DNA from 4 places in the Paenibacillus sp. GM1FR genome. Region 4 is predicted to be linked to each of the others. Evidence: riboswitches for the same ligand, from Rfam matches in the RefSeq annotation. Region 4 holds a riboswitch; each other region holds the start of a gene.

Region 1 (7,777 bases), on a different contig from region 4:
CACCGATGACATTAGCGACCTCTGCCACATTGCCGCGCAGTACCGTGAGACGAAGTTCACGAATGAGCATCTGCACGGTTTCCGTGCGATAGGTGGTTGCGCCAGCTCCAACCGGATCAAGCACCACAGGCACGTGATGCGCATTAGCCGATTGGCCTGCCAGACGGATTGCCTGAACGACTTTGTCATCGAGTGTACCGATGTTGAGTACCACGGCTCCTGACATCTTGGCGACATCAGCGACCTCTTCATGAGCATAGGCCATAAAAGGGGACGTACCGAGTGCAAGCAGACCATTGGCTGTGAAGGGAGCCACGACAAGGTTAGTGATATTGTGTACCAGCGGATTTTGCGTACGAACACGTTCCAGATAAGACATATAATTTCCTCCTTGTTTTGAAGTAACCCGATCGGCGGAAGTCCGATATCTGGAGTCACTCAACAGAATAATAGGATATGAGTTGCCTTGTTGAGTTGGGGCACAGAGTCTAACAACAGCCAGATGCATTAATGCGGGAAAAGCAGAAACGTAAAATCTAAATCAATTTCATAACTCACTAAAATGAATTTTTGGAACTGGATATAGACAAATTGAATCATTCTGATCGATATCTAGCGAAACAATAAAAAACGAAACGATACAAAATACAGAAAGTGAACAGAGTGAATTTCTCCAAACTCAGGCAAGAGATAGTGTGATGGATGTTAGCATCCAACCGGTGTCTTGAAGTCTAGGCTGGTCGATACCCAACTGATTTGGGCATGATCGGGCACGACTGGTCAGACGATGTTTCTAAAGAACACAGGACGTCTTATTTGGCTGTCAGGTCCTCCTTTTGAAATGTAAGGAACATCAGACACGTTATTCCCAGAATCTCCTGACCAAAACGCTGCAAACAGCTATTTATTCTGATATAACATGTTTCAGGTTCTTTAGATTTCTGCAACCGCTCCAAATCCCTGAATAGGACGCCTCAGATTCGTTAGCGGTCGTAGCATGCTCTGTTTCGATCAAGTTAAGGAGCGTTTCAGCTCCCAGTAGGCTTGAAGATAAGCGCTAATTACATTACCAAATACATATCAACAAGTCACCCAAACGCATATCAATCTGCCCAGATGCACATCAAGCCACTTAGGATTGTTATAAATTCTGATCCTCCGATGCTTGCTTCAGGCCAATTCCATTCCACAAACCTGTATGCATCCAATCCTCACGTTCTTGCTAACTTTTCCTTCATTCACATTGCTCTCCTTTATTTACTCTCCTTGCAGAGTAATAAAAGCATCCTCGGCTTTCACCGATTCAGGAATCAAATCCTGTTCAACGAGCCATGCACGTACATTTTCCCACGATTCCATTTCCTGCCGACCAAATGGTTGGCCTTCTTCATTCATGAGTGGCAGTAAAATAGCCAGGCTTTTGGTTTCGATCTCCGGGTCAAGCGGTGATGTTTCATTCTCATGAGCGAGCAGAATACTCAAGGCTTCTTCTGGATGCTCAGTCACATATTTCTGTCCTTCCTGGACCGCTTTGACGAACCGGGTAAGTTGGTCTTTTTTTGCTTCAATGCCAGCTTCACTTGCAGTCAGGACCAATTCATAATAATCAGGCACACCATAATCGACGGGGTTAATCGATTTCATGGCATGTCCTTCTTTCTCCAAAATCAATTGTTCATGGTTAATAAAACCACCCATAATCGCATCCGCTTGTCCGGAAGCCAGCGAAGGAATCAGATCGAACCCAACGTCGACCAGATTTATGTTGTCGGGATTGCCGCCATCCTTACTGATCATCGTGCGTACCATCGCTTCGTACAGAGGAATGGAGGAATAACCAACAGTCTTTTCTTCAAGATCTTTGGGTGAACTTACGTTGCCATTTGCTTCGGTCAACAGATGCACAAGCGGGTGGCGAACAACAGCAGCAATGGAACGTACAGGAATGTTCTCGCCACGCGCGAGCAAAATTTGGGGCTGGTAGCTTAGGGCCAGATCAATTTTTCCGGCAGCAACAAGTTTGAGCGAATCATTGGTATCCGCAGGCATCTGAATATCGACATCCAGACCTTGGTCTGCAAAGTATCCTTTTTCCTGAGCCACATAGATGAAGGAGTGTACTGCATTCGGGTACCAGTCGAGCATGATAGACAGTTTATCTTTGGCGTCTGATGTTGGTTCGGTTGCAGACGGATCTGTTTGCTGTGTATTGGTTGCCGAATCTGTTGTTGGCGTATTTTGGCTAGTGTCTGTGGTGCTGCATCCGCTAACGATCAGCAAAAGGCTAATGAGCATGATGGGAAGCAGGGAGTATATACCTTTGTTATTCATAAATGAAGTACCTCATTTCATCGTTTTGGTTTGTAGAAAATGGGCAACAGCATGTTAACGATAATGTGACAGTGAACTGATTAAAGATGTTGCTGAAATTGTGCATAAGATATGTTTTGTTTTGAAGATTGTAACTACTGTATTTACATCTAATTTCTGTCTAAGTATTATCCAACCTTTCTTTTGCCTCCATGACGATGACGCCGTATGCTAAATCGTTTCTCCAGCCAGGTAATCAGTATAAACAAAACGATCCCAAGCAGGGATAACAGCAAAATGGCGGCAAACATCGCATCCGTGTTCATGTTGCTGGACATACGACGGCTGAAGTACCCTAGACCTTTGCTACCACCGAGCCATTCGCCAATCGTTGCCCCAACCACGCAGTACACCACAGACATCTTTAGCCCCGAGAAAAAAGAGGGAAGTGCCAGCGGAACCTGGAGTTTGCAAAAAATATCCCACTTGTTGGCGCCCATGGTGAGCAGTAGTTCACGCTGCTCCGGATCGCCTTGGCGGAGTCCATCGTAGGTACTGACCACAATGGGGAAGAATGCGATTAAAAATACCACCGCGACTTTGCTCCACAACGTGTAACCAAACCACAAGATAAATACGGGGGACAAGGCGATCAGCGGGATGGTCTGACTAATTACAATGAAGGGATATAGGGCCTTTTCAATCGACCGGTTCATATGCATGCCTGTTGCCAGCGTAATTCCAGTCACTATGGACAAGCCAAAACCAACAATAACCTCCATAAAGGTAGCAGGCAGATGGATGGTCAACAGCAGACGACGATGTTCAACCAGTGAGCCTATGATGGCCGTGGGTGCAGGAATGATGAAGGAGGGCACCCAACCCATACGCACACTCACTTCCCAGATCGCCAGTAATAAGAACATGAGCATAATAAACAAACCATATTGGGAAAACCAGTTCGAGAGCCACTTCGAACACCACGTCCAGACGCTAACCTCAGCTCTATCATTTTGCATGCAATTGTTCCTCCAGTTGTTGCCTCATCTGCACGAGAGCCGGTTCGTAGATCATGTCCGAATGCCTTGGGCGTGGTAAAGGAACCGTCATCTCCCGCAACTGCTGACCTTGCCCCCCTGGAGTTAACAGAATGATACGGTCACTTAACAGCAGGGCTTCTTCAATGTCATGTGTAATGAACATCACGGTTTGGCCAAAGCCCTCCCACAGCTCGAGCAACCAGCGATGCATTTCTCGTTTGGTTAAGGCGTCGAGTGCACCGAAGGGTTCATCCAGCAACATGAGCTGCCCGCCTGTAAGCAAGGTACGAAGCAATGCGACCCGCTGCCGCATGCCGCCGGATAACTCATCTGGATAGGCCTGCTCATAACCGGACAAGCCGAACCTTGCCAATCCTGCGATGATATCGGCTCGTAGTTTGTCCTTGTCCTGTCGGCCTGGTGCAAGCTCGGCAGGTAGCATGCAGTTCTCCATGACGGTACGCCAGGATAACAGCAGATCTTTCTGCGGCATATAGGCGATTCGTCCGAGCCGTTGTCCTTGCGGTACACCAGCTATATCGATGATGCCAACGGTTGGCTCATGCAAGCCTGCGAGCAGCTTGAAGAGTGTGCTTTTACCTGACCCGCTGGAGCCAATGAGCGAGACAAATTCTCCTTGTTGGACCTGAAGCGACACATTGGCGAGCACGGGTGAATCCTTTTTTTCAGGAAAAGCGAAGCTAACGTTCTCAATGGTTACATGGTTGTTCATCTGATCCTCACCCCCTTGATGTCAGACTGCTGGAATAACAACGGCATCCTATACTCTGCAAAAGGAACAAAAAAAGACCCACCCATTTCCGGAGAAATGAGTGGGTCTGTAAGTTAAATCAGCAATTTATCTTCACATACATGAGAAAATTCCGCTTACTAAAAGGCCGCTCCACTTCCCTCCGCTGGTATGATCCAGATCAGGTTCAAAGGGTCCGAATAGTCATATTCGTCTCAGCCGCAAGGCTCCCCTAGTGCAAAAGTTCAAGATATGCAGTTGTCTGTTCAGCATATATCACTTGAACATGAACTGTAAAGAGGCAGCATGATGGAATTCTTGAGATGAACTTGGAGTCAGACCCGAACAACTGAACAATTTACCTGGGCTCCCTAACCCGATATAATAGGGGTGGCGCATATTGGCCGGATCACAAAATGCAGGTGGGATTGTTCTCCCTCCTAGGCAGAATGGGGACCCGAGTTGAAAACGTTCAAAAAAGTATATATTGAGATCACGAGTATCTGCAATCTGGCATGCAGCTTCTGTCCGCAGACACAGCGTGCCAAAGGATTCATTGACCCTGAAGTCTTCAACAATATACTGGATCAAGTTAAACCACACACCAATCATATTTATCTACATGTCAAAGGCGAACCCTTGTTGCATCCCAAAATAGATTTGTTGCTCGATTCCGCACATGAGAAGGGACTCAAGGTGAACATTACAACGAATGGTACACTGCTGCCCAAGACTCAGCATAAATTGCTTGGCAAACCAGCGCTGCGGCAGATGAATTTCTCTCTGCACAGTTTCGATGGGCATGAAGGTTCAACAGACCGTGACGGATACCTGCGTCATATTTTGTCCTTTGTACACGAGGCCGTTAAGCACAATGTCATCATCTCATTCCGACTTTGGAATCTGACGCAGGATAACTTCACAAATGCTCAGATGAATCGAAATCGGGAGACCCTTGAAGTATTGGAACGTGAATTCAATCTGGATTTCCGCATTGAGGAAAAAGTGGTTCCAGGCAGTGGGGTCAAAATTGCCCCGAATGTATACCTGAATCAGGACCATGAGTTCCAGTGGCCAAGTCTGGATGCACCTGAAGATGACGGTAAAGGCTTTTGCCATGCACTTCGCGGTCAGGCAGCTGTGCTTGTAGATGGAACGGTGGTTCCATGCTGTCTCGATGGCGAGGGTGTGATTAACCTGGGTAATGTGCACGAGAAGTCATTCTCGGAGATTATTGAGGGTGAGCGAGCGAACAATCTGGTATATGGCTTCTCCAAACGCGAAGCTGTAGAAGAGTTGTGTCGAAAGTGCGGTTATCGTCAGAGATTCGGAGCCTAGAATATATAAATTCACTTAAAAACGAACCTACCGAAAATATTTTTTTCGGTAGGTTCGTTTTGTCTTTATTGCGAAATTATTTAGATAATAAGAATTGAAATCAATTCAGGATAACAACTTTTTTGTAAAATCATAGTTTATTAATCTTGTTTTTATGAATTTGCATGGTATTATTATCCTATTGATTAGGAGGTGTATTAGTTCTAAAGATTCATATATTAGTGGATTTACCAACCAGAAGCCTACTGAGGAGTGTGTTTTAGTTTTGAATTCAAAATGGAAAAAGTTTAATCACAAACTATCGTTAATGCTTTCTACGTCTCTGATTGTTTCTATGTTATCTATCAATTTATCTGTATCGGCAGAAGTGGCTACATCTAAAACTTCTTTTACTGATATTGATAATTCGTATGCCAAAACGGAAATAACCAAATTAGTAGAACAAGGAATACTCACAGGATTTACTGATGGGACATTTAAACCTTCCGATTCGGTAACACGAGCTCAATTAGCAAAAATTATGGTCGGTGCGCTTAATTTAAAGCCTGATAATGTCGAAGCAAGTCAATTCAGAGATGTAAAGGAAGATCAATGGTATGCCGGATATGTAGGTGCACTTGTCAAATCTGGAATTGCTCAAGGTACCTCCAAAGATAGCTTCTCGCCTAATAAAAATGTGACAAGAGAAGAGTTGGCTGTATTTTTTGTTAGAGCCTTTGGTTGGGACAATCAAGATCTAACGAGTCAAACATCCAAACCACAACTCTCAGATTTGGGTCAAGTATCCAACTGGGCGAAAGATTCTGTAACACTAGCCTATCAATCTGGTTTTATCAAAGGATTAGTCCAAAAAGATGGAACAGTAAAATTTAATCCATCAGGCATAGCAGATCGACAGGCGCTAGCTAGACTTGCATATGAGTTTGTGATAAATAAGTCTACATATGATAGTTACATGGCTCCTACCAAGACAGAGATTGATACTGAAGATTCAAATGAAGTAAAACCTGAAACAACAAAACCTTCTGAAGGTAAGAGTAAGGGAAATAGCGGTAGCAGCTCCGGAGATAAAGGGAACGGAAGTAACAATGGTGGAAATAGTGGAGGCGGGGAACAAGCCCCTAGTAATAATCTCTCTGCTCCAGGTACATATACTCTTGGTAATGTAACTGGAAATATAACTATTAGTTCCCAAGGTGTCGTTCTAAAAAACACCAAAATAAATGGTAAGCTGAATATACTTGAGTCCGTAGGAAATGGTGACGTGATTCTTGATAATGTTAATGTCACGGGAACTACTGAGATTCAAGGCGGAGGACCAAATAGTATTCATGCAGTGGACTCGGTTCTTGCAACAGTGATTGTTGACAAAGCGGACGGTAGTATTCGTTTGGTCCTTGAAGGTGGAAGTGATGTTCAGCAGATTGAGATTAGATCTGGTGCAATCGTACAGAATGTCTCCACAGGTGATGTCGGACCGATTGAAATAGCAGAGTCGATTCCCCATAATTCTTCGGTAGTGCTCAGTGGAAGCTTCGACTCTGTTATGGTTCATGCAGAACAAGTTTCAGTGGAGTTCGGAGATAACTCCACCATTGGAAATCTCGAAGTGTTCCAAGAAGCATTGAGTACAGTGTTTAAAATTAACCATGGTGCTGTAGTGAATCGGGCTATATTAAATGCAATCGTACAATTTTCTGGAGCGGGAACATTATCTTCTGCTCTGGTCAATGTAGAAGGTATTGATTTTAGTCAACTTAATCAACCCCCAGCTATTGAGGTAGATCCTACAGTGACTAGTATAGTTTATTCACCTCAAGAAACAGAGTTTTCAGCAATTGATTCGACCCGTCAGATCGTATTCATGGGTATCGCTACCTCAACGATCAAAGATATCACTTCCATTGCAGAATGGAATGTCGAGGATAGCACTATTGCCATTGTTGACTCAGGCAAGATTCAAGCTAAAGGCAACGGTACGACAGTGGTAAAAGCCAAATATGGAGATTTCGAAATCAATGTTCCAGTAACCGTTGCAGTCTATAACGAAGGAACAGTCTATCCGACACTCAAAGGGATTCAAGTTACAAATGGAAGTGCAAAGTTGAATTTTTCTGAGGGTTTGGATGTTTCTGAACTGACTGCAAATGATTTCGTAGTTCGTGCCTATTTTGATGGGGCGGAACAACAATTGAATAACTTGCAGTACCGCAATGGCGAACTTACTTTTGATGCTATTAATAGCTACGGAGCCACATTGTACATCACTGTGGAGTCAGATGTTAATAAAACACATTTTGCAGGAAGCCAAAGTGGTGCAATCAAACTTACAGGATTC
Region 2 (7,777 bases), on a different contig from region 4:
AGGCCTGTTAATCGCCACAGCGTTGCTCTGTATTGCAGAATTATCCTACATGCTACTGCCACCATGGGGCTGGATGTTCGTCATTGCACCCGCTGCCGGCTTTGGATTCGGAATGGTTGAAGCTGTTATTGGCACCATTATCATCGCTGCAATCAAAGACAATACAGCCGTTGCTATGAGTCGACTGGAAGTGTTATTCGGGATTGGGGCGATGGTCATGCCGCTCATTGCCAGCGGTCTGATTGCTGCCGGATACTGGCGTCTCTCCTTTCTCGTTGTTGCGATCTGCGCAGCGCTGACCTTTGTTTTCTGGGCGAAAGGATCATTCGGTGAACTCGATAAGTTTCTGGAGCGACAGAGTTCAAATCATGCTTCCGTAAATACGCACTCTGCTGGGACATCGGGTGAGATGCATCCCGCATCTGCAAGTACATCCAGTCCAACCTATCGTGGCCGTAACAGGACTCTTCTGGTATTATTCGTCCTGTTCTTCTTCCTATATGTTGGCACAGAGATGAGTCTTGCGAACTTCATGCCAGCAATTCTGATTGAGAAAATGAACATGAAGGAAGCCGGAGCAGCGCTTAGCGTCACCTGTTTCTGGATTGCCATGTCCGTGGGACGACTCTTCGCCGGATATATCGCAGAGAAATTCCAATACCGCGTCTATGTCCTGTACAGTTGTCTTGCGTCTGTTCTTTTGTTAATGGTATTTCCATTTACAAACCAAATCTGGTCTGCATTTCTCATCATCTTGCTGCTTGGACTTGCGATGTCAGGGATATTTTCCATTGCCCTTGTCTTCGCCAGTAAACTGCTGCCCGGAACAGAAGAATCCACACCCAGCATTTTGATTGCCTCAGGTGGGGTTGGCGGTGCCATTCTGCCTTTGACTACGGGATGGAGTCTTGATCATCTGGCGGTTAATCAGTCTGCATGGATGCTTGCGATCTTTGCAGTTGGCCTGCTTGTCATTAGCGTAATCACGTATCAATGGCAGAACAAACATATAGCCAATTCTGCGACTTAACAGTTCTGTGTTGATCCAGTCCTGAGGATTAGAAATACCTATTAAAGAAATTGAAATGTCCACCGCCATGACCTGACGGTGGACATTTTTTTGTAGCGTTACTCTGTTCTAACGAACCTAGCACACGCTATCCCCCTCCATTTCCGCATGTTTGAAATCTAACGAATCCTAGAGACGTTATTATAGATAATTAGCTTCAATTAAATGTCTCGTTGGAGGTTTTTTGCATAATAACACCGCTGAGATTCGTTAGGTTTTCATTCCCTTAGAAACTGGCCTAATAAGGTGTCCTCGATTCGTTAGCGCTGTAATATGGCGGCAGTGCCCTATCTTTGCCTCTCTCATCACCTTTCATTAAAGGTGAGAATAATATCTATTCATTTGCACAAGATTGCCCAGGAAATACTTAGGGCCAGCCGAATCACACACTTTTGTTAACGACAGGCATTACGGGCCCGTTATCCTTGATGAATTTACCGACTACATATCGCACGAGTGGTCCCAGAATGATTAACTGATATGGAAGCGCCAGGCTGAAGTTGCGAGCGATCGTCTGAAGATAGGTACGGAATATGGAACCCCCACTTAATTGGTCTGCAAGATACGCTGAAATCATTCCATACATGGACATGATCAGAACCATGCCAATCACCATGAAAAATGACATGACGAGCACACCCAAAATCTTGTTGGACTTGTCAAAGGGCAAGGAGAATGCAATCTTTCTCGCCACAGGGCCAACAATGAAAGACTCCACCAGAAACGCGATGACAAAACATAATATGAATTGAAGCAGTATCTCAAGCGGGGACATCTTGCCGAGTAACCCACTGTGCCATAGATTGAAGAACATCATGACCAAGACCATTCCTGTACACATCATTAATCCGAAAATAATTTGTTCCTTCTTGCTGGTTGGCAATTCTCTCATCCTCTCTGTTTACCTTCGTAATTATAGAGATGACCAAACCCTCCGCATAAGTGAACATTCTGTGAACAATTATGATTTTTCCAATTTAAAATTGGATTTGACAACCATGTAGTACAGCTCTATGATATCCCTTAAAATGGTAGAAACATTCACTACATAAGGAGGTTTTTGATTGTGAGTTTTCAAAAGCGCATTGACCACGTCGGCATTGCCGTTCGTGATCTGGAGACCACGCTGCGTTTCTACACGGAGATCGTTGGTCTTGAATTGAAAGACCGGGTGACCCATACCAACGGTATCATTCAGCTCGCCTTCCTTGGCTTCAATGGAAGTAATGAGACTGAGATTGAGTTAATTCAAGGATACAGCGACAAGCTGCCTTCCGAAGGTACGGTGCACCATTTTGCCATCCACGTGGATGACCTCGATTCTGAGTACAAACGCATCCAAGCCACCGAAGCCGAATTTATCGATGGAGAGATTATTACATTGCCTAACGGTTACCGCTATTTCTTCATCTATGGACCTGAAAAGGAATGGATTGAGTTCTTCCAGCGCTAAGAATTGGAGCTGATTTCATGAACATTTTAATTACCGGCGCAGCCGGAAAAATTGGACGTGACTTGTCCCAACACTTGTCAGAGACATTTCACCTGCGACTTACGGATTTGAATATCGACAGACTGCATACGTATCAAGGGACAAGCCATGAGATCATGACACTGGATGTGACAGACCCCGAAGCCTGTCAGCGTGCTTGCGAAGGCATGGATGTGGTTGTACATCTGGCGGGAGATCCTTCCCCGAATGCCGGATTTTATGAATCGTTGTTGGACATCAATATCAAAGGTACATTTAATGTATTCCGTGCAGCTAAAGACCAAGGTGTACGAAGAGTCATTCTTGCAAGCAGTGCACAGACGATTGAGGGGTATCCCATAGATGCTCAAGTCTATCCGGACATGCCCACACGCCCACGGAATTTGTACGGGGTTAGCAAATGTTTTGGAGAATCGCTCGCTTCCTATTTTGCGTATACCGAAGGTTTACAAAGTGTAGCAATACGTATAGGTGCATATGATGATTTTCAACCGGACGGACCCGTGCTGGAGGCAAGGGATATGAGCGCGTATATTAGTCCGGCTGACTTGTGTGATTTGATGTTCAAAGCAATTACAACTACCGATCTGGAACCCTTCACCATACTGCATGGGATCTCGAATAATCGGTTTAAACGATTGAATCTGGAAACCACTCAGAAACAGGTAGGTTATGACCCAAAATCCGATGCTTTTGCACTCAGTCAGATTGCCTTATATGATTCGCCACGATAATTATTGAAAATAACACATCCAAGCAGGCTGTTATACATATGTATAACGGCCTGTTTGATAACTTATACGTGTCCCTATCCAGTTCATGACTGGACACGTTCCACCCGCTGGCCTATAATTACACCTAGTAATGCCCGTAACTTCATAGTTTCCCAGGGGAGTCGGAATTGGCCGGCTGAGAGTGTATCCCACCAAGATACTAACCCTTAGACCTGATCTGGATCATGCCAGCGTAGGAATCGGAGTATATCGAAATGGCACAGCCCTATGGCTGAACGCCACCTCTCTAACGCCTGCACGCGTCCCGGAATACGGGGCGCTTTTTTTGTTACTATCAGAAAGTATAAGACTGGAAGCATCACCTTCCTGATATTGCAAGAAAAACTGCCGCTAAACGCGGTCTGGCTTCCTTGAATGACATCGATGGACGTTTTACTTGTTCAAAAATAACGTCATCCGGATCTCAACTGGTATAAATCTGTCGATTTATGCAAGATGATTGGATATGAAGCCAAGGAGTACCCCGTGCCAATCGGCCGGACATACCGAAGGAGAGAACCACAGATGAAATGGCGTAAAACGATGGGATTGTTGCTCTTATGCGTGCTTATGGTAACTGTAGCCGCATGTGGTGGCAAAGAAGCTGCCCCAGCTGGGCAGAACGGCGGCACAAATACGGAAAGCAGCAACGAAGGTGACACTGCCGCCCTGAAAGATATTAAAGTGGTGCTCGACTGGACACCAAATACGAATCATACAGGCCTTTATGCAGCTGTAGATCAAGGTTTTTACAAGGCCGAAGGCTTGAACGTGGAGATTGTACAACCAGGTGCCGGTGGCGCAGATACGATGGTTGCATCGAATGAAGTGCCTTTTGGCGTAAGTTATCAGGAGAGTGTAACTCAAGCCCGCACACAGGGTGTTCCACTCGTCTCCATTGCAGCAGTTATTCAGCATAATACATCCGGGTTCGCCGCTCCGGCGGATCGGAATATCAAGTCACCGAAAGATTTTGAAGGCAAAACCTATGGCGGTTGGGGTTCCCCAGTCGAAGAAGCCGTGATGCAATCCATTATGGAAGGCGACGGCGCCGATGTATCCAAAGTGAAAAACATTAACATGGGTGATGCTGACTTTTTCACCGCAGTGAAACGGGACATTGATTTCGCGTGGATTTTCTACGCCTGGACAGGTATTGAAGCCGAACTGCGCGGGGAACCGATCGACATGTTATATGTGAAGGATTATTCAGATGCACTGGATTATTACACACCTGTCCTCGTAACAAACGAGCAGACGATCCAAAACGACCCTGAGTTGGTGAAAGCATTCCTGAAAGCCACTTCCGAGGGGTATCAATATGCGATTGATCATCCCGAAGACGCAGCGAACATTCTGATCAAGGCCGTACCGGATCTGGATAAGGAATTGGTGCTGGCAAGCCAGAAATGGCTTAGTCCCAAGTACACAGATGACGCCCCGCGCTGGGGTGAGCAAAAGCAGAAAGTATGGCAAAACTACACTGACTGGATGTTTAGCAAAAAACTGCTGGATGAACAGATCGATGTGAGCAAGGCATATACAAACGAGTTTTTACCCCAATAAAATTTCTCATATAAAACGAACTTAAATTTTACACGAGGACGGAGAGGACAGAAATAACGTGAAAAAGCGAAGCGGTCGCCTAAAAGCTTTCTGAAAGAAAGCTGCATCGGAAGCATACGCTATCACCGGATTTTCCCTTTAGAGAAAGGGAATCAAAAAAATCTGGGGATAACAGCGATTGGAAGGTTATTCTGTCATCGAAGTGGCAAGTGTAACAGTCATTAGTTCATTTTATATATCACGAAAGGAGCCGTGATCTCTCATGGCAAGCACACTACTTAGCATTCAGGTTATCCCGAAAACGCCAAATGGCGAGAACTCTTATCCTTACGTTGATCGCGCCATTGAAGTTATTCAGCAATCCGGCCTGAAATATCAGGTGAACGCGCTCGACACCACGATGGAGGGGGAACTAGAGGAACTGCTGGAAGTTGTCCGTAAAATGCACGAGGTACTCGTGGAGGCTGGCAGCCCAAGCATCATCTCCCAGATCAAAATCGCCCATAGCCCTACCGGCTTCAGCATGGATACCCTGACGGAGAAGTATCGCTAATGCCTGCCTATTTCAAAAGTGTATGGCCGCCCATTGTGGCGGTTATTCTCTTTATAGCGATATGGCAGGGAGCCGTCTCCCTCTTCCATATTGAGAAATGGATGCTGCCTGCACCGTCCGACATCGCCCGCGAAGCGGCAACCCAGGCCGAACGGCTTGGCATGCACGCTTCCGCAACCATTCAGTTAACGCTGATTGGATTCGCCGCTGGAACAGCGGTTGGATTACTGATTGCGATGGTGCTACATTTGGTCCCTTTTCTCAAGTCAGCCCTGTATCCTTTACTTATTCTTAGTCAAAATATCCCAACCATCGCGCTCGCGCCGCTCCTGTTAATCTGGTTCGGATTCGGGCTGTTGCCCAAGCTGATTACCATCATCCTCGTCTGCTTCTTCCCCGTTGCAGTGGCGGCCATGGACGGCTTGACCCGTACTGACGCGGCGATGATGAACTATATGCGCATGGCTGGTGCAAAGCGTCATCAGATCTTCTGGAAGCTGGAGCTCCCCCATGCGCTGCCATCCGTGTTCTCCGGTGTCAAAATCGCCGCTACCTATAGCGTGATGGGCGCCATCATCGCCGAATGGATTGGTGCAGACAAGGGTATTGGTTATTATATGATGTTGCAAAAGTCGGCTTATCGTACGGATCGCCTATTCGTAGCGATCATGATTATTGTCGCGCTCAGCTTGCTGCTCTTCCTGTTCATTGCCCTGCTGGAGAAGCTGCTCGTGCGCTGGCGGCCACAGAAGCGGTAGTAAAGAAGTAATCTGTATATTAGGAAGTGATGACCATATGAATCTGCAACAGGATGAACAAGTCCAGCCTGGACGAGGAGCAAGTGTAATGGAGCCAACGCACGGTGAAAAGTTTAACTCGGCTACGCCTGATCGACCTGCCAACACGACTCCTGCTCCGGTTCCACCTGCACTGGACGTTGTTAATGTTCATGCATCATTCCGTGAACGGCGTAGCAAGCTACCGGTTCTGAACGGCCTGTCCCTGACTGTGGAGCAAGGCGAGTTTGTTGCTATCGTTGGACCTTCTGGCTGTGGCAAGAGCACCCTGTTCCATATCATCGGCGGTCTGCTGAAGCCACAGGAAGGCCAAGTGCTTATGAACGGTCAGAATGTAACGGGACAGCGTGGCAAGATCAGTTATATGCCCCAACAGCCTGCTCTTTTCCCGTGGCGCACCATTGAAGATAATGTACTGCTTGCTGGTGAAGTAGCCTCAAGTGCACCCCCTCGGGCCGAAGCACTTGAGGAAGCTCGTAAGTGGTTAAGTAGCGTGGGTCTTGCCGGGTTCGAGCAGGCCTATCCTCATATGCTGTCGGGCGGAATGCAGCAGCGTGTTGCATTTCTGCGTGCCCTGCTCAGTCCGCAGGAACTCATGCTGCTGGACGAACCTTTCAGCGCGCTGGATGCACTGACACGTAGCGACATGCAGCGCTGGCTGCTCGATATCTGGGAACAGAACCGCCGCTCGGTGCTGTTCATCACCCACAATATCGAAGAAGCATTGCTACTTGCAGATCGGGTCTATGTATTATCCAACCGACCTGCAACGGTGTTGCACGAGGTACATGTTCCTTTTGATCGCCCAAGACGAGAAGAAATTACGGAGGAATCCGCATTCCTTGAGCGTAAACGGCAGATTGCACAGTGGATGCGAGAAGAACAGCAGAAAGCCCGCCTATCATAATAGCGCGGGTTTTTAAGTTATTTTTTCCCTTTAATGGGTGATCCACCACAAGAAATTCTGCGTAACATAGTTAGAATATAAATGAACACAAGGAGGAATTCCCTCGTGCATTCTCAAGCTTTTGCACCATTAATTGATGCTCATATTCACTTCGATCAGTATAACTCTGACAAACAACGCGAGATGCTGTTATCTTTCCCGTCTCAGCAAGTCGAGGCAGTCATTGCCGTGTCCATGAATCTCGCTTCTGCCCGGGTCAATCTGGAGCTTGCCAAACAACATCCACGTAACATCTATCCGGCCTTCGGTTTCCATCCGGAACAGGAGCTGCCGTCCGTTGCAGAAATGGACCTGTTCTTCCAATGGATCGAGAAGCATATTGGACAAGCTACAGCCATAGGAGAAGTTGGCCTCCCCTATTACAACCGTCAGGAAGCGGAGCAAGCAGGGCAGCCCTTCAATCAGAGCGGGTATATCGAGTTGCTTGAACGTTTCATCCAGCTCGCCAAAAAGCACAACAAACCACTTGTCCTTCATGCGGTATACGAAGATGCGGATATCGTCTGTGATTTGCTGGAGCAATATCAGTTCCGACGTGCTCATTTCCATTGGTTCAAAGG
Region 3 (7,777 bases), on a different contig from region 4:
CAACTTAACGAAAACGAATTTTGGAGGTACTAACTAACATGAAAACAAACATCTTTGTCCAAAAGGCCGTAACCGTCGGGTTGTGCGCTACACTAGGTTTTGGAGCTGTATTAATGACTAACGCACCTGTTGCACAGGCAGCAACTGCTTCTGTATCCACAGGTCAACAGATTGTTAACTATGGTAAACAATTCACTGGAACTCCATATAAATTTGGTGCTTCAACCTCAACAACCAAAGTTTTTGATTGCTCTTCTTTTATGAAATATATTTTCAAAAAGTATGGTGTAGATTTGCCGCGCACTTCCGTGAAACAATCCAAAGAAGGTAAAGCTGTGTCTAAAGCTAATCTGCGTGTCGGCGATCTGGTATTTTTCTCCAGTGGTAGCCGTTCTACCGGTTCCAATGTAACTCACGTAGGCGTTTATGCTGGAAATGGTAAGATTCTGCATACGTACGGATCTCCAGGCGTAACCCTCTCTGATCTGGACTCTGGTACTTGGAAGAGAACGTATGTTAAAGCTCGTCGTGTACTTTAGAATCACATCATAGCTAATGAGTAAGGACCGGGGTTTATTATCCGGTCTTTTATTTTTACCCTCTTTTTGCCACACTTTAAACTGGTGATTCATGGAACTAACCTAGTAATCTAATTTTTATCATGCAGCATATAACCGATCCCACGCACAGTATGAATCAGTTTCACACTTCTTCCCTTATCCACCTTAACCCTCAGATGTTTGATATACACATCCACAACGTTGGTATCCATCGCATACTCATATCCCCATACTTCCCGCAAAATATCACTCCGAGTACATGCTTCATTCACATGCAGGGCCAGAAATTCCAGCAATTCGTACTCTTTTGGTGTTAATGTCAGGTATTCACCCGCACGATTTACCCGTCTTGAACGCAAATTCACTTTAAGATCATGAACTACAATTACTTCTTCGCCCTCTGGTGTTGCATTCGCAAAAACACGCAATAAGTTTCGTATTCTGGCAAGCATTACGGTCATGTGGATAGGTTCCTCCATCACGTCATTAGCTCCATAATCCAGCCATTCCACGATGAACTGAGGAGATGCAATTGAAGTAATAACCAGTAGAGGTATAACCTGACCTTTATCTAACCATCGTTTTAATTCTAATTTCTGATCCTGGCCACAATGTTTCGTCCCCTCTTCCCGGTCTACCAGGATGATCAGGTTAATATGCAACAACGAAGGCTCGACGGATTGGTTTAGTTCGGACCACTCCATTCGTTGCACCTCATACCCTTCGCTACATAAAACATCCTGAATAAGGCTGACCTGCTCTCCTGCTCCAATCAGTAAAATGGCTGTTTTCACTCTTTTTCACCCGGCCTGTCTCTATCCCCACTGCTCGCAGCAATGGTTGGTACAGATAGCATGCCGTAAAATGAAAAAGTCCATTCCCTCAAGGGAACAGACTTTGCTTCTTTCTTGCTTTAACCAAAGTAACGATGGACGAGCGTACGTGCTTCAGCTGTGTCTTTTGTTCCGTGTACGAGGACACGTCCATCTTGAAAAATGACCATTCTATGGACTCCTGTTGTAAAAGAAACCAGAAACGGATTGGATTCCACTTTTCCTTCTTGAAGCCTGTTCAGGCGATCTGCTGTATGTTGAAGATCCAGATTCATGCGCCGTGCAGGTCGGATCTGAACGGTGTCCCTGCCACACAACACATCGGTTTTCTCCAGATTGGACGCAGAAAGATATGGATACGTTGCCGAATCTCCGCAGGAAGGACAGTCTTTCTTTTTCGCACCATCCACATTGATGGATATGTATTCGTTCCTCCACACGTCAAATGACAATAACTTACGTCTCAATGCATTTGCATTGCCACTAAGTAACTTCATCGCTTCTGCGGTCTGATTCGCCGTTACCATCTGTACGGCTTGAGGTATGATGCCAGACGTATCACAAGTATCTCCACCCAGAGGGACTTCACCCAGCAAACAATTTAAACATGGCGTATCTCCAGGCATAAATGTATAGGTAATACCGTAACTACCTACGCATCCACCATAAATCCAGGGAATACGGTGCTTCTGTGCCATATCATTAATGAGTAGCCGAGTATCAAAATTATCCGTTGCATCCATGATCAAGTCTGTATGCTGAACGAGTTCTTCCAACTCATCTACTCTGACGTCCAACACTTTCCCTTCCACATGAACCGTGGAATTAATGGCAGATAAACGTTTTTCCGCCGCCATTGCCTTCGGTATCCGCTCCATCGCGTCCTGTTCTACATATAATTGCTGCCGCTGCAGGTTACTCCACTCCACATAATCACGATCCACAATCGTTAAGTGTCCGACTCCTGAACGAACTAACGTTTCTGCAATTCCTGTTCCGAGTGCGCCAGCGCCTACAATTAAAACTCTGCTGCCCTTTAATCTGGCCTGGCCTTCCTTGCCAAGTGGCGCGTACCGTTCCTGTCTGGAATAACGATCGGCCTGCTCGGAAGATGTTAATTGATCTGTCATGTATGAACCATTCCTTCCACCGGACTACTGGCTGCTGCATAACGCTTTACGGGAATCATGCCTGCCTCATATGCCAATCTACCCGCTTCTACCCCCAATCGCATCGCTTTAGCCATGCTCACTGGATCCCCTGATCCGGATACGGCTGTATTTAACAATACGCCATCGGCACCAAGTTCCATCGCATAAGCAACATCTTTTGGGGAGCGCAATCCTGCATCCACAATTACAGGTACAACGGCCTGCTCAATGATGATCTCAAGGTTATAGGGATTGATGATACCTCTACCAGCTCCGATGGGAGAAGCGCCAGGCATTACAGCATGTACGCCAAGCAATTGCAGCCTTTTGGCCAGAATGACATCATCTGAAATATAAGGCAATACCGTGAAGCCCTTTTCCAGCAAAATTTCGCAAGCCTTGTACGTTTCAATCGGATCTGGGAGTAACGTCATTCCATCTCCGATGACTTCGACTTTTATCATATCACAAAGTCCTGAAGCCCGCGCAAGCTCAGCAATCCGCACCGCCTCTTCCGCATTGGAAGCCCCCGCCGTATTCGGAAGAAGTGTGTATTTGTTCAAATCCAACGTATCCAGGAAATGCTTCTGATTACGTTCCTCCAGATTCAGACGACGAACAGCAAAGGTTAAAACTTCCGTTTCAGATGCTTCCACAGCCTGACTTTGCACTTCCAGATCGGAAAACTTGCCTGTTCCGAGCAACAATCTGGACTCAAACGTATATTTACCAATGTTCAACATCATCAACCGCCTCCTACAAAATGTACAATCTCAATTCGATCGCCTTCTCTTAATGCCGTCGTTTCATGGTACTCGCGGGTTAAAATATGCTTATTCAGCTCTACAACTACAGTCTTGACTTGCAGATCAAAAGATTGAAGCAGTTTATCCACACGATTCAATCTGTCTTCAATCTCCATCCGTTGACCATTAACGATGATATTCACTGCACCACTCCCTTTCTGTTCAATCGCTCAGGGCTCAGCGCCTCAATTCCGAGCTCTTCTGAGCTTTTGCCCGCGAGCAATTCAGCGATTAGTCTGCCTGTTATCGCACTGAGCAAAATACCGTTACGGTAATGTCCAAAGGCGGCAAACAGCCCGGGAACACTTTCGCAAGCACCTATATAAGGCAGTCCATCGGGAGTTGCCGGTCTTACGCCTGCCCACGCTCGTATAAATTGCGCTTCTTTCATCCCAGGCACCCAGTGGGTAGCCGCTGTGATCAGCTTCTGAACACCCTGTACAGAAACGTTCAGATCCGTTCTGCCTGGTAGACTGGTTGCCCCGAGCCAAACTTCGCCATTGGCTTTGGGAACAATATAGATATCCTCTGCATACACCGTTCTGTCAGGTCTGTACCCTGCATGTTCATCTGCGAACTGAACGGCGGCTATTTCACCTTTTACCGACCACACAGGCAAGCTCAGATTCACATGTCTCATCAACTCTTCACTCTGTAATCCAGCCGCTATAATGACATGTTTGCATCTCATCTCGCCGATCGATGTGTTGATCCCCTGCACGCCGTGTTCGTTTGCTTGCACACGTATATCCTGTATGTCCTCCATAACCTGTGCTCCCAATACTTGAGCGGATTCAGCATATGCCTTTGTTAGATGGACTGGAAGAATCTCACTCTCGTAAGGTCTGTAGTAGGCTCCATACGTATCTCTGTTAAGCCATGGTGCCTCCTGTTGCACAACGGAACGATCCCACCACACCTCATCAGCAGACAACGCAGACTTCCGATTATTCTTATAGCTGCTTAATTCACTGTATGAACGAAAAGGAGTTAGGAATCCATGGCGTTGCAGACCAACCTCTACATCACTGAGGGTAGCCATTAGTACCTTTTGCTCATGAAGTAACTGCCTGCTCTGCCTGGCAAGCTTAGCCATCAAAGGATGAGCAAAATCCTCACTGTCTGCCGCCAGCATTCCAGCAGCTGCGCAAGAAGTGCCTCCTGCAATCGCCGAACGATCTACCAGCAGTACATCCTGTCCACGGGAAGCAAGCTCATACGCAATGGCACATCCAACAACGCCTCCACCTACAATAATCGTTTCTGCATGAATCTTATCCGGTCTATCAGTAATGATCTTTTTCATCCTCTCATCTCCTTGATTCAGCGGCTCAGACTTTCTGTAGCAACGATAGCCTGCCTTAATAATGCAGCCGCCCGATCCGGGGAATCGCTCGCCCATACATTCGAAATCACAGCGACTCCCTGTGCGCCTGCAGAGCGAATAGCGTGAATGTTTCCCGGTTCGATGCCCCCAATCGCCATGACAGGAATGGAGACACCAGAGCACACTTCAGCCAGAGCATATAATCCTCTTGGTTCAAGATCAGGCTTACTGTTGGTTGAGTAGACATGCCCGAAGAAAAGGTAATCGGCTCCCCGTTCTTCAGCGATTTTTGCCTCATCGATTGAATGAACAGATACACCCAGACGAAGTCGCTGCACATTGCTTATAACAGCAGGGTTATAGTTACGTATCGCATCTTGCCCCCAATGTACACCGCCATAGATGTCATTCTGTGAAGGCAGCTCTGAACCATTGATAACGATGCGACAAGATGGAACGCCAACACCGCGCAGACTTTCAGCCCAACCGATCTTTTGTTGCCACGGGAGTTGTTTCTCTCGTATATGGATGTAGTCCACCCATGGCCAAACGTCCTTTGCAGCTTTTACAAAAGATGCTTGATTCCCTACACCCGTAGATACAACATGCAGTTCAAATGATCCGTGTACACGTACATGAGAAATTACCGTACTTTTCATCTCCTTCCATGCGTGAATGCTATGAAAACACAAAAAAGCCACTCCCGTAGGGGAGTGGCTGCGTATTAATTATAGGACCAGATGACTGACTGATACATACAGTTCATTTCGTGCAATAAAGCTATAGACCTTATAGCCATAACGTTATACACGCAACTGCATGTTTCAATTTACTAAGCAGACGGTTGAGATCCTTTTGAGTTGCCGTTTGCTCACGTCATTCACTGAAACGCGCTCGCCACTTCCCTACGCTGGTATGATCCAGATCAGGTGCAAAGGGTCCGGAATCGCATTCTTCCATCTCAGCCACATCGTGCGGCCCCCCTAGTGTTCATATGAAGTTGTAGCCTATGTTACCATAGAAGGATTTTTTTGTCACCGTTCATTTCTATTAGCGTTGCTTGAATTGTCTAATTTTTCTCAGACCATTCTTCAACATTCCATGTTTTGGTAACCCAACCCTCGTAGAAATCAGGTTCATGAGATACCAGCAACACCGTTCCCTTGAATTCTTGCAAGGCACGCTGTAACTCAGCTTTAGCTGTGACATCCAAATGGTTCGTCGGCTCATCGAATAGAATCCAGTTGCTTTCACGCATCAAGAGTTTGCATAAACGAACCTTGGCTTGCTCTCCACCACTCAGCATGTTAAGCGGACGGGTAATGTGCTCATTTTTCAACCCACAGCGAGCGAGATGACCCCTGACTTCATTCTGGGTCAAATGTGAAAACTCATTCCAGACATCCTCAATCGGCGTGATATTCCCAGCACGAACTTCCTGCTCAAAATATGCCGTTTCGAGATAATCTCCCAAAAAGGTTTTTCCACTGAGTGGAGATATTCTTCCCAAGATCGTCTTCAGCAGTGTCGATTTACCCACACCATTACAGCCTACGATGGCAATTTTCTCACCACGTTCAATCGTCATTGTCATTTTAGGTAGCAAAGGATACGTATATCCAATTTCAAAATCAATACCCTCAAAGACCGTTTTGCTGCTCGCGCGGGCATCCTTGAATTTGAACGTTGGTTTGGCCGCTTCATCTGGACGATCAATTCGATCAATCTTGTCCAGCTGCTTCTCCCGGCTCTTCGCTCGACCTGAAGTGGAAGCACGTGCCTTGTTACGCTGAATGAAATCTTCCTGCTTCTTGATGTACTCTTGCTGCTTCTCGTACGCATCAATATGCTGAGCTTTATTCATATCGGCCATCTCCAGGAACTTGTTATAGTTCGCTGCATATCGCGTTAATTTGGCAAACTCCAAATGATAAATGACATTTACGACTTCATTCATGAATTCCGTATCATGGGAGATTAGAAGAAATGCGTGCGGGTAGTCCTTCAGGTAACGTGACAACCATTCAATGTGCTCTACATCCAGATAGTTGGTCGGCTCATCCAGCAAAAGAGCTGTAGGTTTCTCGAGCAGAAGCTTGGCAAGAAGCACCTTGGTACGTTGTCCACCACTTAGAGCTGCGACATCCCGATCAAGACCAATTGCGGACAAACCAAGACCATTGGCCATCTCTTCTACTTTTACGTCAATCAGATAGAAGTCGCCCTGCTCCAGTTGTTCCTGAATATCGCCCATCTCTTCCAGCAACTGTTCCAGCTTATCTGGATCTGCATCTGCCATCTGGTCCGTAATATTCATCATTTCTTTTTCTAATTCAAGCAACGGAAGGAATGCATCCTTAAGAACGTCACGAATAGTTTTGCCTGGGGTAAGCTTCGTGTGCTGATCCAGATATCCATAACGGACCTTAGGTGTCCATTCCACTTTTCCACTATCTTTAAGCAATTTACCGGTAAGGATGTTCATTAATGTGGATTTACCCACACCATTGGCACCAACAAGTCCTACGCGCTCTCCGGCAAGTAAACGAAACGATACATTTTTAAATAACGTGCGATCTCCAAAATTGTGACTTACGTTCTCTACTGACAATAAACTCATAAGATGAGGTTGCTCCTATCTATTAGACATTACTTTTGTTATTGTTCCGAAACCCTATTCTAGCACAGGTTCCGTCTTTTCTGAAAGTAATGTAAACAGTTCACGAACCTCTTACATGATTTTGTCATACAGGCTACCCTAACGATTAGAGCATTTATATTCGAAATAGCCTTGTGCAGCTGCTTGTTTTGCGTCTGTAAACACCTCTTCAGCACGGTAACCATTACCACATGTGGAGGGATAGTAGTACTTGATACCCGTTAAAGGATCTACCCCACCTACGATGGCCGTTTTCTTCACAAGTCTGCCTCCACCGATCGCATAATTGTTGATCTTTTGGTCACCCACACCTATACCTTGGATAAAGGCCATAATCCCTGTATCGTTAATGGAGTTGTACCAATCTTCCTGCGCAATCAGGGGCATCGTAAACGTATAGGAAATACCGTTCTTTCTGGCAAACTCATTATGGCGGTTAAT
Region 4 (7,777 bases):
GGCAAGATCGTTGGTCTGAGCAAAATGGCTCGTCTGGTCGAAGCAGTAACACGTCGCCTTCAAGTTCAGGAACGTATTACTTCACAGATCGCTGACATTTTGACAGAGGCTGTAGGGCCGCACGGAGTTATGGTCGTTGTGGAAGGCGAGCACTTGTGCATGTGTTCCCGCGGCGTGAAGAAACCGGGAAGCAAGACGGTAACGTCTGCTGTACGTGGTTCTTTCCGTGAGAACCCGGCACAACGTGCAGAATTCTTGTCTTTGGTGAAAGATTAAGATCAGGTATGTCCACTCGCTGGACAAGCCGGATTAGCAAGTTCCTTTGGTTTTGGAAGCAGCAGTTTCTAAGCCATAGGATGTGATATAAATAAGCCGTGTTCCCTGGGAACCGGCTTATTTATATATGCGTTGTCATTCCTATATACTGGATACATATGAATTCGTTAAGCCGGAGGTAATGGAACGATGAGTGTACCTTCCCATTCAGATCAACCGGTTCAGCCGGAAAAGGGACTACAGGCAGATCAACAGGCTACATTGTGTCTGCAAATCTGGGAGACACCACTCATGCGACAAGGTAGTAGTGTACTCGAAGCTTTTGCTTGGGAAGAAGTTATGTGCAGGCGGGTTGGGGCAGGGCATCCACCTGTTGCACATATATGGAGACACCCAGATGCCTTTGTAGCGGGTCTGCGTGACCGCAGGTTGCCACAGGCTGTAGAAGCGATGGAACAGATTAGAAGCCAAGGGACAGCGGTCTGTGTTCGGCCTTCCGGTGGAGCGGCAGTACCCTTGAACCCAGGGGTAGTTAATGTGTCGCTGATTCTGCCTAATCCCGGACATGCCATCAATATTCATGATGATTTCCGGGAGATGGCTTCGATTATTGCCGAGTCGTTAACGCCGTGGTCGAATCAGGCGCAAACTGGTGAGGTCCAGGGTGCTTTTTGCCCGGGAGATTATGATGTCAGTGTAGGTGGGCTGAAATTCTGTGGTATTGCCCAGCGCAGGCAGGCAAAGGCGTATATTATTACTGCTTTTATCATCGTGGAAGGTCAGGGAGATCAACTAGCAGCAGATGTGCGACAATTCTATCAGCATGCAGCAGGCGGGGTGAGTGAAGGATATCCCAATGTTCAGCCTGGCACGATGGCAAGTCTGAACGAATTGGCAGGTGTACCTTCAGCTGCGGCATATACTGCGGCTTTGGTTCGAACACTGCGAGATCGCTATCCACAGGCGGAGACCAGCAGGGTGCTTAGCGTTGGCTCTGAAGAAGTACGCCTGACAGCTGAGCAGATGAAACTGCGATACGATTAACACTTTTTACTAGGGCTTGGAATTGGTTAATAGAGATGATATGATGTGATTTCGGAAGGAGAGTGTTAGGATGGACACATTGAGATATACGTATTTATATGAGGTTGTATCAACAGGCGAAAAATCCGAGTTCAGCCAAATGGCAACAAGCAAGGAAGAGGCTGCTGCACTGATCGTTGCACGTATAGCCGATCTGGAGTTTACAGATGAGTCTGATATCAAGCTGGGCGATCTGATCTCCATTAGCAAACAGGTTGGCGACAACTATGTGGCGTGCGAGGGCTGTGCTTCTTAAGTGAACATTTAGAAATAGGAAGTCTCTCAAAATACAAGCAAGTCTCTTTTTACAGGAGACTTGCTTTTTTGTATACACCAAAAGAGATATCGTTCAGTCATTCGGCTGGAGATATCTCTTTTTTCTCTAATCCATCTAACCCCAATCTTAATAAGGCGGCCACAACAACTTGCGTGCTGTTTCGTAACGTTCGGCAACAGCGGGCCAGTAGACCACATTCCACCAATCCTCGATATACTTTTTGCGTTCGTTTTGATGTTTCAGATAGTAGGCGTGTTCCCACACATCCAGTGGCAGGAGCGGTACGATATCGGACTGGGACAGGTTCTGGTGTTTTTCCGCCTGCAAAATCTCCAAACGATGTGCTCTCGGGCTCCAGACAAGCATCGCCCAGCCACTGCCTTCCACCTTGTTCGCAGCTTCCGTGAATTGATTCTTAAACGCTTCATAACTTCCGAAATCTCGCTTGATTTGCTCTGCCAGCATACCGGAAGGTTTGCCGCCGCCAGCAGGATTCATAATTGTCCAGAAGATCGTATGCAGGTAGTGGCCTGCCCCGTTGAAGGCGAGTTCACGTTCCCAATGTTTGATGAGTTCAAAGTTATTCTTTTTTCGCGATTCCGCCAGCTTCTTCTCTGCTACATTTAGTCCATCCACATAAGATTGATGGTGTTTGTCATGATGGATACGCATCGTCAGCTCATCAATATGTGGCTCCAGCGCATTGTACGCATAGGGGAGAGGAGGCAGGGTGTGTCCTCCGATGGGAACCGGCTTCTCTTTTACGGGAGGTGCTGTAGAGCTGGGTGTGGCTTGTGTTGTTCCCGTAGAAGGCGGTTGAATGGTTGCGGATTGAATCTGAGCTGAACCGGCAGGTGCATTTACATTTCCCTCTGGAGAAGTTGGGGCTTCTGAAGCTTGGCGATGGATGCTTCCTGGCCCTGACGTATGCAGCGCATTTTCCAGAAAAAGTGACGGTTCCGAATCCGTTTCACGCAAGATGCCAGGTTGGCCAAGCGTATCCAATACGCCCAGAAAATACTCCGACTCGCGGATAAAATGCAGAATGAGTACTTTGGCAAGCGGAACAGCTTGCACAGCAGCACTTTGCTCCAGAAGAACATACAGCTGTTTGATGAACTCTCTCGATTGCTGCCGAGCTGCCAAAACAAGTTGATCGATACAACGAACCATGTAGGGAGCAGGTGGATGGGTTGCGGGCAATAGTTGTTTTAAAAGCTGATTGGCTACTCGCTCACTGTTTGCAAAGGTAACCTCCCATTCCTCCAGTAGCTTGACGTATGGGGGCTCCAGATCAGGAACCAGGGCACGGATGACGAGTGTATGTTCTTTCTCCTGCTCTTTCCAGAAACGGATTTCCTCCAATGTCCGCAGAGGCAGCAGGTGACCATATCCATACCAGTTCATCTATGTTGAACCTCCTTCAGATGAAATTCATTGCATGCAGACCGTCTGTTCATGCGTCCCAAGAGTATATTCCGCGAGCTTGTTGTCCTATGAGTGCAAAAAAAAGAGCCCCTGAGGGCTCTGGAAAAAATTCGATGATTGAAATTTGGTTATTGTCCATTATTCGTGTTCTGCACATCGTCACTGCTTGTTTTCGTTACATGACTGAGGAAAGTTGAAACACGGCGCAGATATTCCTTTGGATGCTCCCGGAAGATCAACTCATGATGCGCATCCTGGACAATCCATACATCGGAGTACGGATTGGTCTGGTTGGCGGCGAGTTGCTCCGCAATTGGATAAGGCGCCTTCTCGTCCTCTGTACCATGGATGAAGAAAATCGGGAACGGATAATCTTCCTTTTTCACTTCCTGGTATGGAATCTGTTGTAATCCGGTACCATTCAGAACAGGGAACAACAGTTTCATGATCTCCAGTGTAGGCTGACGTGGCAGATCGATCTGGTTGTGAATGTTGTGGTACAGCGTATCTGGCTCCAGCAGGAACGCACTGTCCAGAATCATTGCATCCACTTCCTTCGTAATCAGTCCGGTTTGTAACGCTGTACCGGCACCCATCGAGAAGCCCCAGACAACCAGTTCCTGCGCACCACGTTGCTTGGCGAACTGGATCGCACCGAGCAGTTGCTGTGACTCAGCTTTGCCACCTGTGGCTACAGCTTTGTTCACTTGAGAAGCGAAGCCGTAATCGAACATCACCACGTTGAACCCAAGTTGATGGGCATAGTGTGCCAGGTCATACATGGGTACCCATGTTTCTTCACGATTGGCACCATAGCCGTGACTGAAAATAATCGTTTTGCTTGCAGCATTGTCAGCAGGAATATACCATCCCTGCATCGTGCGGCTGCCATCTGCTGCCGGGAACGTGATGTCTTCATACTTCATGTTCTTGGCTTGCATCGGATTGGAGAAGACAGGCGCTACCGTTGGATTGGATAATACCCATGCGATATAACCATGCAGTGCAATAAAACAAAACAGTAGAAAAAATACAACGGAGAGCAGCAACGCTACGATAATATGTTTGAACCGAATCAGCCTCGGTGATAGGGAAGAGGGCAGATCGGACACTTTTGTTTGCAGCGGGGCTTCGCTCTGGGATGATTGATACATGAATGCCCCTCCTTTGAAGTTCAGTTGAAGATAACAACGACATGAAAAGAGAATTGCGTCGATTTCAGAGCCTGCTTCAGAGCGATATCTTAATGTAATATATCTTTATCGTATGTTCCCGTATAGTCAAAGTCAATTGATTGAGGGCATTTGTTACGCAATTGTTATATAGTTCTTAAGATATATGGGTAACATTACCTTAGTGTGTAAATTACAGGGGATTAAGTCTTATAAAAAGGAAAAATTTACACGTTGGCCTATTTTGATTTTGGCTCTTTTTGGTTTACAGATGAGACCGTTTCTCATATAATTTATGTAACCAAGTTTCATGTGATGAAACATGAGGAGGGCATTATGCCATGGAAGATCGCAAGTTAACCGTCCGGGCTGTGGAACGGGCGCTGGATATATTATTATGTTTTACCACACGCAGTGATCTGGGACTCACCGAAATTGCCAGCCAGATTGGCCTGCACAAAAGTACAGTGCACCGCTTGATGGCTACGCTGGAGGATCGAGGGTTCGTGATCCGCGATGCAGCAACAGAGAAGTACCGACTTGGCATCCGAATCTGGGAGCTGTCAGCTCATATGTCCCGCAGTGATGATCCCGCTATTCTGCTGTTGCCTGCGATGGAGCGACTGAGAGATCGATTGGGGGAGACCGTGAGTCTGTACCTGCGTGATGGGAGTGAACGGATTCGTATTCAGGCGGTGCAAAGTGATCAGGCGATCCGCCGAGTTGCTCCCGTTGGTGTTAGACTCCCGCTGTCTGTGGGGGCTTCCAGCAAAGTCCTGATGGCGTTTGCCACGGACGAGGATCGTGAAGAACTGATGAACGGGCCGGAATGGCCGGTGTTTATTGATCCGGCGGTGTATTTGGCGCAGATGGGAGATATCCGGGATAACGGATATGCGACGAGTTATGAGGAACGTGAGCCGGGAGCCGCCGCGGTATCTGTTCCGATTATGGATCGCAGAGGCAATATTGCAGCTGCCCTCTCGGTCTCAGGGCCTGTCAGCCGACTCTCGCAGGAGACATTGCATGAATACGCACCTGTGTTGAAGGATGCTGCTACGCAAATGGGGCTCATGTTATCCTGATGTTGAGTTAAGATTTTTCTCCAATTGGGTTGGTGTTCTGGAATATAAAGGTTGTTTTTATGTTCCGGTTGCGCTACTCTGTAATGGACGGCCCAACGGAGCCAGCTTCATTGAATATGAACGGCGGCTTATGTAAGCCGCAACTTATTAACGTTACTGGGGGAGTCCGAATTGTCCGGACTGAGACGGAATCGCATGAGATTCCGGACCCTTTGCACCTGATCTGGATCATACCAGCGTAGGGAAGTAATCGGCGATATGACCACAACCACCACATGATGTGACCCTTGTAGGGCTCCGTTAAGGAGCTGCATAAAGGTGCATTATTGGTGATGGACATAAAAGTCGGTTCCTTCGGGGACCGGCTTTTTTATATACAGGGAACGGGCGATATAGCGCGGATTCTATGGGCTTCTTTTTCACTAACCTGCAAAAGCGGGCTTGGATGAGGAGGGAAGTCTCATAGATCGATGATCTGTGGTGACCTCCGTCTGTTGTTAACTGTACATGAAAAGTGTCTCCCCTGGTCTGGTGTAGGATCGCTCTTTCTTCTCTGCATTGCGCATGATTTGGGACAGGTACGTAAGTGAGCTAATGACTATTCCAACCAAACAAGCGACGAATACTGAGGAGGAGACAAGCGAACATGAGTACAGGAAATCAAACGGGACAACAAGCGACGGAGCAGGGACATAACGATCAGCAGGTGGAAAAAGAAACAGGAGCGGCCGGACGGGTTCAGCCCTTTCCCGGTAGCCGCAAAGTCTACATTCAGGGCTCACGGCCGGACATTGCTGTACCGGAGCGTGAGATAGCCCTTCATGACACGAATACTCCCCAAGGAGTGGAGCATAACGAACCGCTGCGTGTCTACGATACGAGCGGCCCCATGACCGATCCCAAATTTCATGCGGATATCCGTGCAGGTCTGCCAGCCCTGCGCACTCGCTGGATCACAGAGCGTGGCGATGTCGAAACTTACCAAGGCCGTACAGTTAAACCGGAGGATAACGGACTGAAGCCCGGAGGGAAGAGAGCTGGCGCTGAAGAGTACCCCGGATTACGAGGCAAACCGCTGCGAGCACAGACAGGACGCTGTGTGACTCAGATGCACTACGCGAGGCAGGGAGTCATTACGGCAGAGATGGAGTTTGCCGCCATTCGTGAAGGCGTGGAACCGGAATTTGTGAGACAGGAGCTGGCGAGTGGACGGGCCATTCTGCCATCCAACATCAATCACCCGGAGAGTGAGCCGATGTTGATCGGTCGTCATTTTCATGTGAAGATCAATGCCAATATAGGCAACTCTTCTGTATCTTCCTCCATCGAGGAAGAGGTGGAGAAGATGACTTGGGCGGTACGCTGGGGATCGGATACGGTGATGGATCTGTCCACAGGCAAAAACATTCATACCACCCGGGAATGGATTATCCGCAATTCACCTGTGCCGATTGGTACGGTGCCGCTGTATCAGGCGCTGGAGAAGGTGAATGGCGAAGCGGAAGCGCTGACCTGGGAGTTGTACCGTGACACACTCATTGAGCAGGCAGAGCAGGGCGTGGACTACTTTACGATTCATGCAGGTGTACTGCTGCGTTATATCCCCATGACCGCCAAGCGAATGACAGGCATTGTGTCTCGGGGCGGTTCCATTATGGCAGCATGGTGTCTGGCGCATCATCAGGAGAATTTTTTGTACACCCATTTTGAAGAAATCTGCGAGATTATGAAAAGGTATGATGTGGCGTTTTCGCTGGGAGATGGACTTCGTCCAGGCAGTATCTACGATGCCAACGATGAAGCTCAGATGGCGGAACTGGCTACGCTCGGGGAACTGACGCAGATCGCATGGAAGCATGATGTGCAGGTGATGATCGAAGGTCCGGGTCACGTGCCGATGCATAAGATCAAGGAGAATGTGGACTTGCAGATGGAAATCTGTAAAGAAGCACCGTTCTACACACTTGGGCCGCTAACGACCGACATTGCGCCAGGATATGATCACATCACGTCCGCCATTGGGGCAGCCATGATTGGCTGGTTCGGCACGTCCATGCTCTGTTATGTTACGCCAAAAGAACATTTGGGCCTGCCCAACAAGGATGATGTGCGGGAAGGGGTCATCGCCTACAAGATCGCAGCTCATGCCGCCGATCTGGCGAAAGGCCATCCGCGTGCTCAACGCCGCGATGACGCATTGTCCAAAGCGCGGTTCGAGTTCCGTTGGCGTGACCAGTTCAACCTGTCACTGGACCCGGAACGTGCGCTGTCCTACCATGATGAGACGCTGCCAGCAGAAGGAGCCAAAGAAGCTCATTTCTGCTCCATGTGCGGACCAAAGTTCTGTAGCATGCGCATCACGCAGGACATTCGTGCCTTTGCCGCGGATAAAGGATTGTCCGAGAATGAGGCTGTAGCTGCCGGGATGCAGGAAAAAGCCGAGGAATATCGGACAC

Evidence for each region. A riboswitch is a leader RNA that binds a small molecule or an ion and turns the genes downstream of it on or off. The one in region 4 is predicted to bind thiamine pyrophosphate.
Region 1: another riboswitch for thiamine pyrophosphate. It lies ahead of PAEAM_RS12165 (ABC transporter ATP-binding protein); the one in region 4 lies ahead of thiC (phosphomethylpyrimidine synthase ThiC).
Region 2: another riboswitch for thiamine pyrophosphate. It lies ahead of PAEAM_RS15530 (ABC transporter substrate-binding protein); the one in region 4 lies ahead of thiC (phosphomethylpyrimidine synthase ThiC).
Region 3: another riboswitch for thiamine pyrophosphate. It lies ahead of PAEAM_RS09995 (thiamine phosphate synthase); the one in region 4 lies ahead of thiC (phosphomethylpyrimidine synthase ThiC).

What each region holds. Positions count from the first base shown of each region.
Region 1 is NZ_MKZL01000012.1:90,617-98,393, reverse strand. It holds gene thiM (hydroxyethylthiazole kinase) at 1-379, opposite strand, end outside; gene PAEAM_RS12175 (ABC transporter substrate-binding protein) at 1,258-2,331, opposite strand; gene PAEAM_RS12170 (ABC transporter permease) at 2,499-3,329, opposite strand; gene PAEAM_RS12165 (ABC transporter ATP-binding protein) at 3,319-4,083, opposite strand; TPP riboswitch at 4,243-4,345, opposite strand; gene PAEAM_RS12160 (radical SAM/SPASM domain-containing protein) at 4,564-5,439, shown strand; gene PAEAM_RS12155 (S-layer homology domain-containing protein) at 5,705-7,777, shown strand, end outside.
Region 2 is NZ_MKZL01000021.1:34,073-41,849, forward strand. It holds gene PAEAM_RS15510 (MFS transporter) at 1-1,030, shown strand, start outside; gene PAEAM_RS15515 (DUF2798 domain-containing protein) at 1,452-1,961, opposite strand; gene PAEAM_RS15520 (VOC family protein) at 2,136-2,522, shown strand; gene PAEAM_RS15525 (NAD-dependent epimerase/dehydratase family protein) at 2,540-3,295, shown strand; TPP riboswitch at 3,440-3,552, shown strand; gene PAEAM_RS15530 (ABC transporter substrate-binding protein) at 3,860-4,900, shown strand; gene PAEAM_RS15535 (thiamine-binding protein) at 5,163-5,453, shown strand; gene PAEAM_RS15540 (ABC transporter permease) at 5,453-6,211, shown strand; gene PAEAM_RS15545 (ABC transporter ATP-binding protein) at 6,249-7,157, shown strand; gene PAEAM_RS15550 (TatD family hydrolase) at 7,239-7,777, shown strand, end outside.
Region 3 is NZ_MKZL01000011.1:948,524-956,300, reverse strand. It holds gene PAEAM_RS10025 (C40 family peptidase) at 39-539, shown strand; gene PAEAM_RS10020 (response regulator transcription factor) at 650-1,354, opposite strand; gene PAEAM_RS10015 (ThiF family adenylyltransferase) at 1,474-2,523, opposite strand; gene PAEAM_RS10010 (thiazole synthase) at 2,520-3,287, opposite strand; gene thiS (sulfur carrier protein ThiS) at 3,290-3,493, opposite strand; gene thiO (glycine oxidase ThiO) at 3,490-4,656, opposite strand; gene PAEAM_RS09995 (thiamine phosphate synthase) at 4,674-5,336, opposite strand; TPP riboswitch at 5,563-5,672, opposite strand; gene PAEAM_RS09990 (ABC-F family ATP-binding cassette domain-containing protein) at 5,747-7,297, opposite strand; gene PAEAM_RS09985 (hypothetical protein) at 7,436-7,777, opposite strand, start outside.
Region 4 is NZ_MKZL01000007.1:58,774-66,550, reverse strand. It holds gene folE (GTP cyclohydrolase I FolE) at 1-276, shown strand, start outside; gene PAEAM_RS04375 (lipoate--protein ligase family protein) at 466-1,320, shown strand; gene PAEAM_RS04370 (hypothetical protein) at 1,391-1,615, shown strand; gene PAEAM_RS04365 (Fe-Mn family superoxide dismutase) at 1,763-3,043, opposite strand; gene PAEAM_RS04360 (alpha/beta hydrolase) at 3,193-4,218, opposite strand; gene PAEAM_RS04355 (IclR family transcriptional regulator) at 4,578-5,321, shown strand; TPP riboswitch at 5,470-5,583, shown strand; gene thiC (phosphomethylpyrimidine synthase ThiC) at 5,968-7,777, shown strand, end outside.